Regions from separate parts of the Micromonospora sp. NPDC049060 genome, predicted to be linked through region 1. Evidence: riboswitches for the same ligand, from Rfam matches in the RefSeq annotation. Region 1 holds a riboswitch; each other region holds the start of a gene.
The links. A riboswitch is a leader RNA that binds a small molecule or an ion and turns the genes downstream of it on or off. The one in region 1 is predicted to bind cobalamin.
Positions count from the first base shown of each region.

Region 2: linked by a shared signal. The riboswitch ahead of AB0B83_RS05615 (prenyltransferase/squalene oxidase repeat-containing protein) and the one ahead of AB0B83_RS07795 (ribonucleoside-diphosphate reductase subunit alpha) in region 1 are both predicted to bind cobalamin.
Region 3: linked by a shared signal. The riboswitch ahead of bluB (5,6-dimethylbenzimidazole synthase) and the one ahead of AB0B83_RS07795 (ribonucleoside-diphosphate reductase subunit alpha) in region 1 are both predicted to bind cobalamin.

Region 1 covers NZ_JBEZEV010000011.1:96,434-99,700, reverse strand. The annotation lists gene AB0B83_RS07795 (ribonucleoside-diphosphate reductase subunit alpha) at 1-1,992, opposite strand, end outside; cobalamin riboswitch at 2,197-2,413, opposite strand; gene AB0B83_RS07790 (N-acetylmuramoyl-L-alanine amidase) at 2,743-3,267, opposite strand, start outside.
Region 2 covers NZ_JBEZEV010000007.1:80,164-83,430, forward strand. The annotation lists gene rph (rifamycin-inactivating phosphotransferase) at 1-1,479, shown strand, start outside; cobalamin riboswitch at 1,555-1,687, shown strand; gene AB0B83_RS05615 (prenyltransferase/squalene oxidase repeat-containing protein) at 1,788-2,855, shown strand; gene AB0B83_RS05620 (hypothetical protein) at 2,891-3,267, shown strand, end outside.
Region 3 covers NZ_JBEZEV010000005.1:114,800-118,066, reverse strand. The annotation lists gene AB0B83_RS04275 (crotonase/enoyl-CoA hydratase family protein) at 1-484, opposite strand, end outside; gene AB0B83_RS04270 (EamA family transporter) at 525-1,442, opposite strand; cobalamin riboswitch at 1,536-1,734, shown strand; gene bluB (5,6-dimethylbenzimidazole synthase) at 1,773-2,396, shown strand; gene AB0B83_RS04260 (Rieske 2Fe-2S domain-containing protein) at 2,505-3,267, shown strand, end outside.

The DNA of each region.
Region 1 (3,267 bases):
CGCGACGTCCTGCACGGAGCCCTCGGCGCGCTTGATCGCCGAACGGATCCGCTCCGTCCACAGGCCCCGGGCCTTCAACTCGCGTACGAGGGCGGTGTTGACCTGGAGGAACTCCCCCGACAGGGTCTCGCGCTTGAACAGGTTGGACACCTGCGGCTCGATGCACTCGTAACAGCCGGCGATCGAGGCGATGGTGGCGGTCGGCGCGATCGCCACGAGCAGCGAGTTGCGCAGCCCGTACGCGGCGACGCGCTCACGCAGCGCGGCCCACCGTGCCGTCTGGGTGCCCGTGACGCCCCACAGGTCGGGTTGCAGCTGCCCGCGCGCCGCCCGGGTCTGCCCGTACGCCGGGTGGGCGCCCGAGCGTCGCGCCAGGTCGGCGGAGGTCTCCAGGGCGGTCAGGTACAGCTCCTCGCTGATCCGGGTGGACAGCTCCCGGGCGGCCTGCGAGTCGAACGGCAGCCGCAGCGCGAAGAACACGTCCTGCAGGCCCATCAGGCCGAGTCCGACGGGCCGCCAGCGGGGGTTGCTCGCCGCCGCCTGCGCCGTCGGGTAGTAGTTGATGTCGATGACCCGGTCGAGGTACGTCACGGCGGTGCGGACGGTGGCGCGCAGCCGCTCCCAGTCGATGCCGTCCGCGCCCAGGTGGGCGGCGAGGTTGACCGAGCCGAGGTTGCACACGGCGGTCTCGGCGTCGCTGGAGACCTCGACGATCTCGGTGCACAGGTTGGACAGGTGCACCACGTTGCCCGCCTCGGCGGTCTGGTTGCACAGCCGGTTCGCGGCGTCCTTGAACGTCATCCACCCGTTGCCGGTCTGGGCGAGGGTGCGCATCATCCGCCCGTACAGCTCCCTTGCCGGGACCTGCCGCACGTAGCGGCCCTGCTCCTCGGCGGCCCGGTACGCCGCGTCGAACTCCTCGCCCCACAGGTCCGGCAACTCCGGCACCACGTCGGGGTCGAACAGCGACCACATCCCGTCGGACTCCACCCGCCGCATGAACTCGTCCGGGATCCAGTTGGCCAGGTTGAGGTTGTGGGTGCGCCGGGCGTCCTCGCCGGTGTTGTCGCGCAGTTGGAGGAACTCCTCGACGTCCGGGTGCCACGGCTCCAGGTAGACGCAGGCCGCGCCCTTGCGCCGGCCGCCCTGGTTGACCGCCGCCACCGAGGCGTCCAGCGTCCGCAGCCACGGCACGATCCCGTTGGACTGCCCGTTGGTGCCCCTGATCAGCGCGCCCCGGGAGCGCACCCGGGAGAACGCGATGCCGATGCCCCCGGCGAACTTCGACAGGTTCGCCACCTGCGCGTACCGCTGGTAGATCGAGTCGAGTTCGTCGCGCGGGGAGTCGACCAGGTAGCAGGAGGACATCTGGGTGTGCCGGGTGCCGGAGTTGAACAGCGTCGGCGAACTCGGCAGGTACGCCAGGCTCGACATCAACCGGTAGAACTCGATCGCCTCGTCCGGTGCCTGCGACAGGCCGCAGGACACGCGCAGCAGCCAGTACTGCGGGGTCTCCAGCACCAGCCGGCTCGTCGGGTGGCGCAGCAGGTAACGGTCGTAGACCGTACGCAGCCCGAAGTACTCGAAGCGCAGGTCGCCGCGCGGGTCGACGGCGGCGTCGAGGGCGCCGGCGTGGGCGGCGACGAAGGCCGCGGTGTCGTCGCCGATCAGGCCCTCGGCGTGCCCGTGCCGGATCGCCTCGCTGAAGGAGCCGATGCCCTGCCGGCGGACCTCCTTGTCGACGTACCCGGCCAGCAGGCGGGCGGCCAGCCGCGAGTACTGCGGCTCCTCACCGATCATCTCCGCAGCGGTCTGGATGGACAGCCGGTCCAGTTCGGCGGTCGTCGCCCCGTCGTACAGGCCGCTGATCGTCCTGGTCGCCACCCGCAGCGGGTCGACGTCGGCGAGGTCGTCGGCCCACCGCTCGACCGCGCGGACGATCCGGTTGACGTCGACCGCCTCGGTGCCGCCGTCGCGCTTGCGGACCCGCATCTGCGGTCGCCGCTGGCCCACCACGGCCGCATCGTCGGCCGGAAAAACCTCGGTGACTGTCACCACTCACTCCTCGCGAGCCTTGATCCCAGACGGATTTCCTGGGCACGCGGGGAGCGGACACCGACGACGACGCGCGGCAGGGCAACGCGTCGGGATGGCGTCGGCCGTCCCACGCGGCCTCGGACCGCCACACACCCGGAAGCGGGCGTACGGCGCACTGGCAGGTCTTCGGACTCGCGGGCGCGACCGGACTCGCCGGTCTCCTACTGGCCGTCGCTTCCCAGGCCGCTGGCGGCCCAGTGCTGATGACGGCGGTCGTTCCCACTCACCGCTGCGGGGCAGTCCCGGATTCCCACCGGGTTCCCTCTTGCCTCGACCACTCCGGATGAGCGGGCGAACCAGCTGCGCCGACACCATATATAGGGTTGGCGCCGTTGTCACACCCCACATGTCGGTCCCGGGCGTGTCGTCGGCGGCGCGGGTCACGCCCGTCGATCGCCAGCCAGAAGCCCACGTCGATGCACCGACCCGCGCACCGGCGCACCAGTGGCGCTCTCTGGCTGCGGCGCCCCGCAAACGGTGATCAGGACGCCATGGACCCTAAAGCCGCAGGGTCACGTCCATGGCGTCCTGATCACGTTCGGGTGGATCTGTCGCGCTGGTGGCGGTGGAGGAGGGCCGCGAGGCGTGGCGCGGCGACGCCTGCCGAACGCCCGGCCTCAGCCCGACCGCAGCTCAGCAGCGTTACTAGACCCGGGTGACCCGGACGGCGTCGGCCACCACGTAGCCGGTGGTGCTGGTCCAGCGGCTGACCGCGACCAGGTTCCGGTCCCCGGCGGCCAGCCCGAAGGTGCCCAGCGAGCGCCAGACGCCGCCGCTGGAGCGCTGGTCCACGTTGACCGTGCGGTTGCCCGAGGCGGTGACGACGACGTGCGGGGCCGAACTGTTGTAGCCGGGGTCGGCCGGGTGCCGCACCTCGACGCGGTAGTTGCCGGCCGCCGGAATGTTCACCTTGAACCAGGCGGAGTCGCTGGCCAGAGTGGGGTTGGCGAAGCGGTAGTCGGCCCCGTAGCGCTGGGCGGAGTACGAGGAGGTGCCCCAGTTGGTGCTCGCCGTGAACCGCCCCGCCGTGGTGTTGTCCACGATGGTGCTGAACGTGGGCGGGTTGGGCGCGCTCAGGCCGAGGTAGGCGGCGATGCCCTCGGCGTGGCCACGGGCGGTGGCGGTGATGAAGTCGGCGCGCTTGAGCAGGTTCGAGTCGGCGACGGAGTC
Region 2 (3,267 bases), on a different contig from region 1:
CTGGCCGCGCCCGCGGGCCGCGCCGGCCTCCTGGAGATGGTGGGGCGGTCCGATCCGTTGATCAGGGACGCGCTGGAGACCGTCCTCGGCCGCGGCGACTTCGTCCCGTCGCTTCCCGACCAGGGTCCGGCAGGGCCGCCCGCCGGCGGCGCGCCCGCCCCGATCGAGAACGATCCGGCCATCGTCACCGAGCTGGTCGAACGCAGCCAGGCGGCCCTCGCCACCCTGCGGCGCGACATCCGGACGAAGTCCGGGCCGGCGCTGTTCGACTTCCTGCTGGAGGCCTTCGAGGAGCACAAGCGGGGCCTTGCCGATCCGCTGAGCATGCAGGCGATCATGGCGGGGATGGAAGCCACGTGGTGGCTCAACGACAGGCTGTACGAGTGGCTGGGCGAGAAGAACGTCGCCGACACGCTCACGCTGTCCGCGCCCGACAACGTCACGTCGGAGATGGGACTGGCGCTGCTGGACGTCGCCGACGTCATCCGCCCGCACCCGGAGGTGGTGGCCTTCCTGCGGGAGGTCGAGGACGAGGGCTTCGTGGACGAGCTGCCCCGGATCCCGGGCGGCCGGGAAGCGCGAGACGCCATCCGGGCCTACCTCGACAGGTACGGCATGCGCTGCGCGGGCGAGATCGACATCACGAGGCCACGCTGGAGCGAACGCCCCACCACGCTCGTGCCCCTCATCCTCGACAACGTCAGAAACCTCGAGCCGGGCGCCCGCACGCGGCGCTTCGCGCAGCGGCGCCAGCGGGCGGCGCGGAAGGAACAGGAGGTCCTGGAGCGCCTGCGGGCCCTGCCGGACGGGCAGCGCAAGGCGGCGGAGACGAAGCGGATGATCGACCGGGTCCGGACCTTCATCGGGTACCGGGAGTATCCGAAGTACGTCATCGTCAGCCGCTACCTCAGCTACAAGCAGGCCCTGCTGAGAGAGGCCGAGCGCCTCGTGCGGGCCCACGTGCTCCCGGAGCAGGAGGACATCTTCTACCTGACGTTCCAGGAGCTCCACGACGTCGTGCGTACGCACGAGGTGGACGACCAGCTCATCCAGCGGCGCAAGGACGCGTTCAGGTCGTACCGGACGCTCACCCCGCCCCGGGTGCTCACGTCGGAGGGCGAGGGCATCGCCGGCGCGTACCGGCGCGAGGACGTGCCGGCCGGCGCGCTGGCCGGCCTCCCGGTCTCCGGCGGGACCGTCGAGGGACGGGCCCGCGTCGTCCTGGACCTGGCCGAGGCCGACCTCGAACCGGGCGACATCCTGGTCACCGCCTACACCGACCCGAGCTGGTCACCCCTGTTCGTCGCGATCGCGGGACTGGTGACGGAGGTGGGCGGCCTCATGACCCACGGGGCGGTGGTCGCCCGCGAGTACGGCCTGCCCGCCCTCGTCGGGGTGGAGCGGGCGACCCGGCTGATCCGAAACGGACAGCGGGTTCGCCTGCACGCGACCGACGGGTACGTCGAGCTCCTGCCCTGACCGACCACCGGACCATGACCCGACGCGCGCGGCCGATCACGCATTGACATCCGGCGTCCCTCCACTCCAGACTGGCGCCACAACTCAACCAACGCGCGTGCGTGCGGGGGAAGTCCGGTCGAATTCCGGCGCTGGCCCGCAACGGTAGGCCGTCGAGATGCACCTCCGACGGCGAGCCCGAATACCCGACGTACGCGCAGAATCCGCTCCCCACCCGTCGTGGCCCACGGGTCGGAGTCCCGGTCGACCCCCGCGCTGCGACGGTCGTCCGGGCTTCTGACGACCGCCGGGCCGGAAAGGCGCTTCCGATGGTCGTCCGCCTGAGCCGGCACCGCCTGCTCACCCTGTTCCGCGGCGTGCTCGCCGCCCTCACCCTCGCCACCCTCACCCTCGCCGCACCGGCATCCGCCCACGCCTCCCCCACCTCGCCTTCCGGGGTCGGCCGGTCGGAGGCCGCGGCCGGCTGGCTGGCCCGGCAACTCGTCGCCGGCGAACGCCTCGAGGTCGTCTTCGACGGCGTCACCTACCCCGACCAGGGCCTCACCCTCGACGCGGTGTTCGCCTTCGCCGCCGCCGGCGTCGCCGACGACTCGGGGGCCCGGGCGCTGGCCTGGGTCACCCGGCCGGACATCCGCGACGCCTACCTCGGCGACGGCGCGACCGAGGCGTACGCGGGCGCGACCGCCAAGCTCGCCCTCGCCGTCCAGGTACGCGGCGGCGACCCCACCGACGTCGGCGGCATGGACCTGGTCGCCCGGCTGCGCTCGCTGCAGGCCCCCACCGGCCGGTTCACCGACCGGTCGGCGTACGGGGACTACAGCAACACGTTCAGCCAGTCCTTCGCCCTGCTCGCCCTGGGCCGCACCTCGCAGGGCACGCCCCCGGCGGCCGCCGCCTGGCTGGCCGCCACCCGCTGCCCGGACGGCGGCTACCCGCTGCTGCCCGCACAGCCGGTCTGCACCTCCGACGTGGACGCCACCGCGCTCGCGGTGCAGGCGCTGCGGGTCACCGGCCGCCCGACCGACGCCGCCGCCGGGCTGCGCTGGCTGCTGTCCGTGCAGCGCGCCGACGGCGGTTTCGCCAACGCCGCCGGCATCCCCAACGCCAACAGCACCGGCCTCGCCGCGCAGGCGCTGCGCGACGGCAGCCGGCCGCTGGCCTGGGCCCGCGCGCGGGTGTTCCTCGCCGGACTTCAGGTCGGCTGCGCCGGGGTGCCGGCCGACCGGGGCGCGGTCGACTTCGACGGCGGCGCCTTCGACCCCGGCACCGCCGCCCGGGCCACCGGCCAGGCCGTCCTCGGCCTGACCGGCACCGGGTACGCCCGGCTGTCCGCGGCCGGCGCCACCCCGGGCGCACCGGTCCCCGCCTGCCCGTGACCCGTCCCGTCGCTCCACCGATTCCAGGAGGAACCGTGTTCCGTCACCGATCCACCGTCCGCACCCGGCTCGCCGGCCTGTTGGCAGCCGCCGTCGCCGCCGTCGCCCTCACCGCCGTCGAACCCGCCCCCCGGGCCGGGTACGCCGCGGCCTGCACCGGCACCTCCGGCGTCACCGTCGTGGTCGACTTCGCCGCGCTCGGCGGTGGCGTCCAGGTCGGCTGTGCTCCGGGCGACCCGGCCACCGGGCTGGCCGCCCTCCAGGGCGCCGGCTTCACGGTGACCGGCACCCAGCGCTGGGGGCTGGCGTTCGTCTGCCGGATCAACGGCAAGCCGACCGCCACGGCCGATCCGTGCGTCAACACCCCGCCCGCGACGGCGTACTGGTCGTACTGGCATGCCCCCAGCGGCGG
Region 3 (3,267 bases), on a different contig from region 1:
CCGGCCGCCCCGTGAGGATCAGGTCCATCGCCCGGCTCTCGCCGATCAGCCGGGGCAGCCGGACCGTTCCCCCGTCGATCAGCGGCACCCCCCAGCGGCGGCAGAACACCCCGAGCACCGCGTCGGACTCTGCGACCCGCAGGTCGCACCAGAGCGCCAGCTCCAGCCCGCCGGCCACCGCGTGACCGGAGATCGCGGCGATCACCGGCTTGCTGAGCGTCATCCGGGTCGGACCCATCGGGCCGTCCCCCTGCGCCTCGACCCGGTTGCCGCTCGGTGTGCCGATGGCCTTCAGGTCGGCCCCGGCGCAGAACGAGCCGCCGGCACCCCAGAGCACGGCCACCGCCGCGTCGGGGTCGGCCTCGAAGGCGCGGAACGCGTCGGCCAGCGCCCGTGCCATCGGCCCGTCGACCGCGTTGCGGGCCGCCGGGCGGTCCAGGATCACCGTGGTCACCGCCGCGGCGCGTTCGACGCGTACGCCCATGCCGACAGCATGCCCCCGACGGTGCCGGCGGCGCCAGGCGTCAGCGCGGGGCGGACCGGTCCGGGCGGACCAGGGTGGCGCCCAGCGCGGCGCCGACCACGCAGGCCACCCCCGCCGCCTGCGGCCAGGCCAGCAGCTCGCCGAGCAGGACCAGCCCGACCAGCGCCCCGATCGCCGGTTCCAGGCTGAGCAGGACCGCGAAGACCCGGGCCGGCATCCGGCGCAGCGCCGCCATCTCCGCCGAGTACGGCAACACCGACGACAGCAGCGCCACCGCCGCGCCCAGCGCGAGGGTCCACGGGTCGAGCAGCGCCGTACCGCTGCCGGCGACCCCGAACGGCAGCACGGCCAGCGCGGCGACGGCCATTCCCAGCGCGAGGCCCCGGCTGCCCGGCACCCGGGCGCTGACCGCCTTGCCGAGCAGCACGTAGCCGGCCCAGCCGACCGCGACGGCCACGCAGCACAGCAGCCCCAGCCGGTCCATTCCCGTCCCGCCGAGCCCGCTGATCAGCAGCACGCCGCCGCCGGCCAGCGCCGCCCATGCCACGTCGGCGAGGCGGCGGCTGCCGGCGAGCGATACCAGCAGCGGCCCGGCGAAGCCGATGGTGACCGCGACGCCCAGCGGCACCCGGTGCAGGGCCGCGTAGAAGGCGAGGTTCATGACCGCCAGGGCCAGCCCGAACGCCCCGACCAGACCGGCGGTACGCCAGCCCAGGCGCAGCCCCGGCCGGACCAGGACCAGCAGGATGAGCGCGGCGAAGCCGAGCCGCAGCGTGGTGGTGCCGCCGGCGCTGGTGCTGCCGAAGAGCTGCTTGGCGACGGCCGCCCCGACCTGGGTGGAGAGCATGCCCAGCAGCATCAGCAGCGGGGGCGGCACGGCCCGGGGCTGGCCCAGCGCGACGCTCAGTCGGGTCGCCGGTCGGCCGGCCGGCATCGGGCGGGAGGAGAGTGCGTACACCCGGACCACAGTGGCCGTGGACGGTGCGGCCCGCGACCGGATTTCCACGCCCGTGTCGCCTCCCGTCACGGGCCGGACGGCGCTAGCATCCCCGACGGCACGATCATGTGAGGTGCCCCGCGCGAGCGGGGAGAATCGGGAAGCCGGTGTGAATCCGGCACGGGCCCGCCGCGGTGACCGGGGAGCCACCGTCCACGCGTACGCGCAGCCACTGGCCCGTCCGGGCCGGGAAGGCGGACGGCCAGGCGTCGATCCGGGAGTCCGAAGACCGGCCTCGCGTCCGGTGCCCGCGTCCGGCGTGGCGTGGGCCGAGCGCAGCGGGAGCCTGCCTTGGATCTGTACGACGTCATCCACCGCCGCCGGGACGTACGCGCCCAGTTCACCGGCGCGCCGGTGCCCGAGGAGACACTGCACCGGGTGCTGGCGGCGGCGCACGCCGCGCCGAGCGTCGGCTACTCGCAGCCCTGGGACTTCGTCCTGGTGCGCGACCCGGAGCTGCGCCGCCGGTTCCACGAGCACGTCCGCACCGAGCGGAACACGTTCGCCGCGACGCTCGACGGGGAGGCGGCCGAGCGGTTCGCCCGCATCAAGATCGACGGCGTCCTGGAGTCGACGCTGTCCGTGGTGGTCACCCACGACCAGGACCGGGGCGGCCCCGCCGTGCTCGGCCGGCACGCCATCGCCGACACCGGGCTCTACTCGACCTGCCTCGCCATCCAGAACCTCTGGCTCGCCGCCACCGCCGAAGGGCTCGGGGTGGGCTGGGTGTCGTTCTACCGCGAGCCCTGGCTCGCCGAGCTGCTCGGCATCCCCGACGGGATCCGGCCGGTGGCGTGGCTCTGCCTCGGGCCGGTCACCCACTTCGAGGCGGTACCCGACCTGGCCCGGCACGGCTGGCGGCGGAAGCGCCCCCTGGCCGACGCGATCCACCACGACCGCTGGGCGGCACGCTGACCCGCCCGGGGCGTCCCGTTACGGGCCGACGGGGCGCACCTCACGTACACCTGCGGACTTGTCACCGCCGACCGGTTTGCGGGGGCTCCTGCCGGGAAGTCGGTACGGGTGCGAGCACTCTTGACGAAGATCGAGCAGGCATCCGGCCTGGACCGGGTCGGCGACCGGTTGCAGCGCGCCGTCCAGGCCACCCTCCGACCGCAGCGGGTCCGCGACCTGCTGCACGGCGTCTGGCTGGGCCATCCGCTGCACCCGGCGATGGTGCAGGTGCCGGTGGGCGCGTGGATCAGCACGGCGGTGCTGGACCTGATGCCGGGGCAGCGCCGGGCCGCCGCCACGCTGTGCGCGGTGGGCACCGTCAGCGCCCTCCCGGCCGCGGTCACCGGCCTCAACGACTGGGCGGCACTGGCTCGCGACCAGCGCCGGATCGGCCTGGTGCACGCCGCGTCCAACAGCGTCGGCCTGGCGTTCTACGCCGGCTCGGTGGCCGCCCGGATGACCGGCCGGCACAACCTCGGCCGTACGCTCGGCTTCCTCGGGCTCGGCGCCGCCAGCATGGGGGCGTACCTGGGCGGGCACCTGGCGTACAAGCAGGGCGCGCAGGTCAACCAGAGCATCTCCGAGCTGCACCGGATGAGCGACGGCTGGCACTCGATCGCGGACATGGCTGCTCTGCCGGAGCGCAGGCTGATCACCCGGGAGGTCGACGACGTCTCGGTGATCCTCTACCGGCACGGCGACGAGGTCACCGTGATGCTGGAGCGCTGCCCGCACCAGAGCGGCCCGCTGGGCGAGGGCGAGGTGCGCGAGATCGACGGGCACGACTGCGTGGTCTGCCCGTGGCACGGCAGCGCGTTCCGCCTCAACGGCG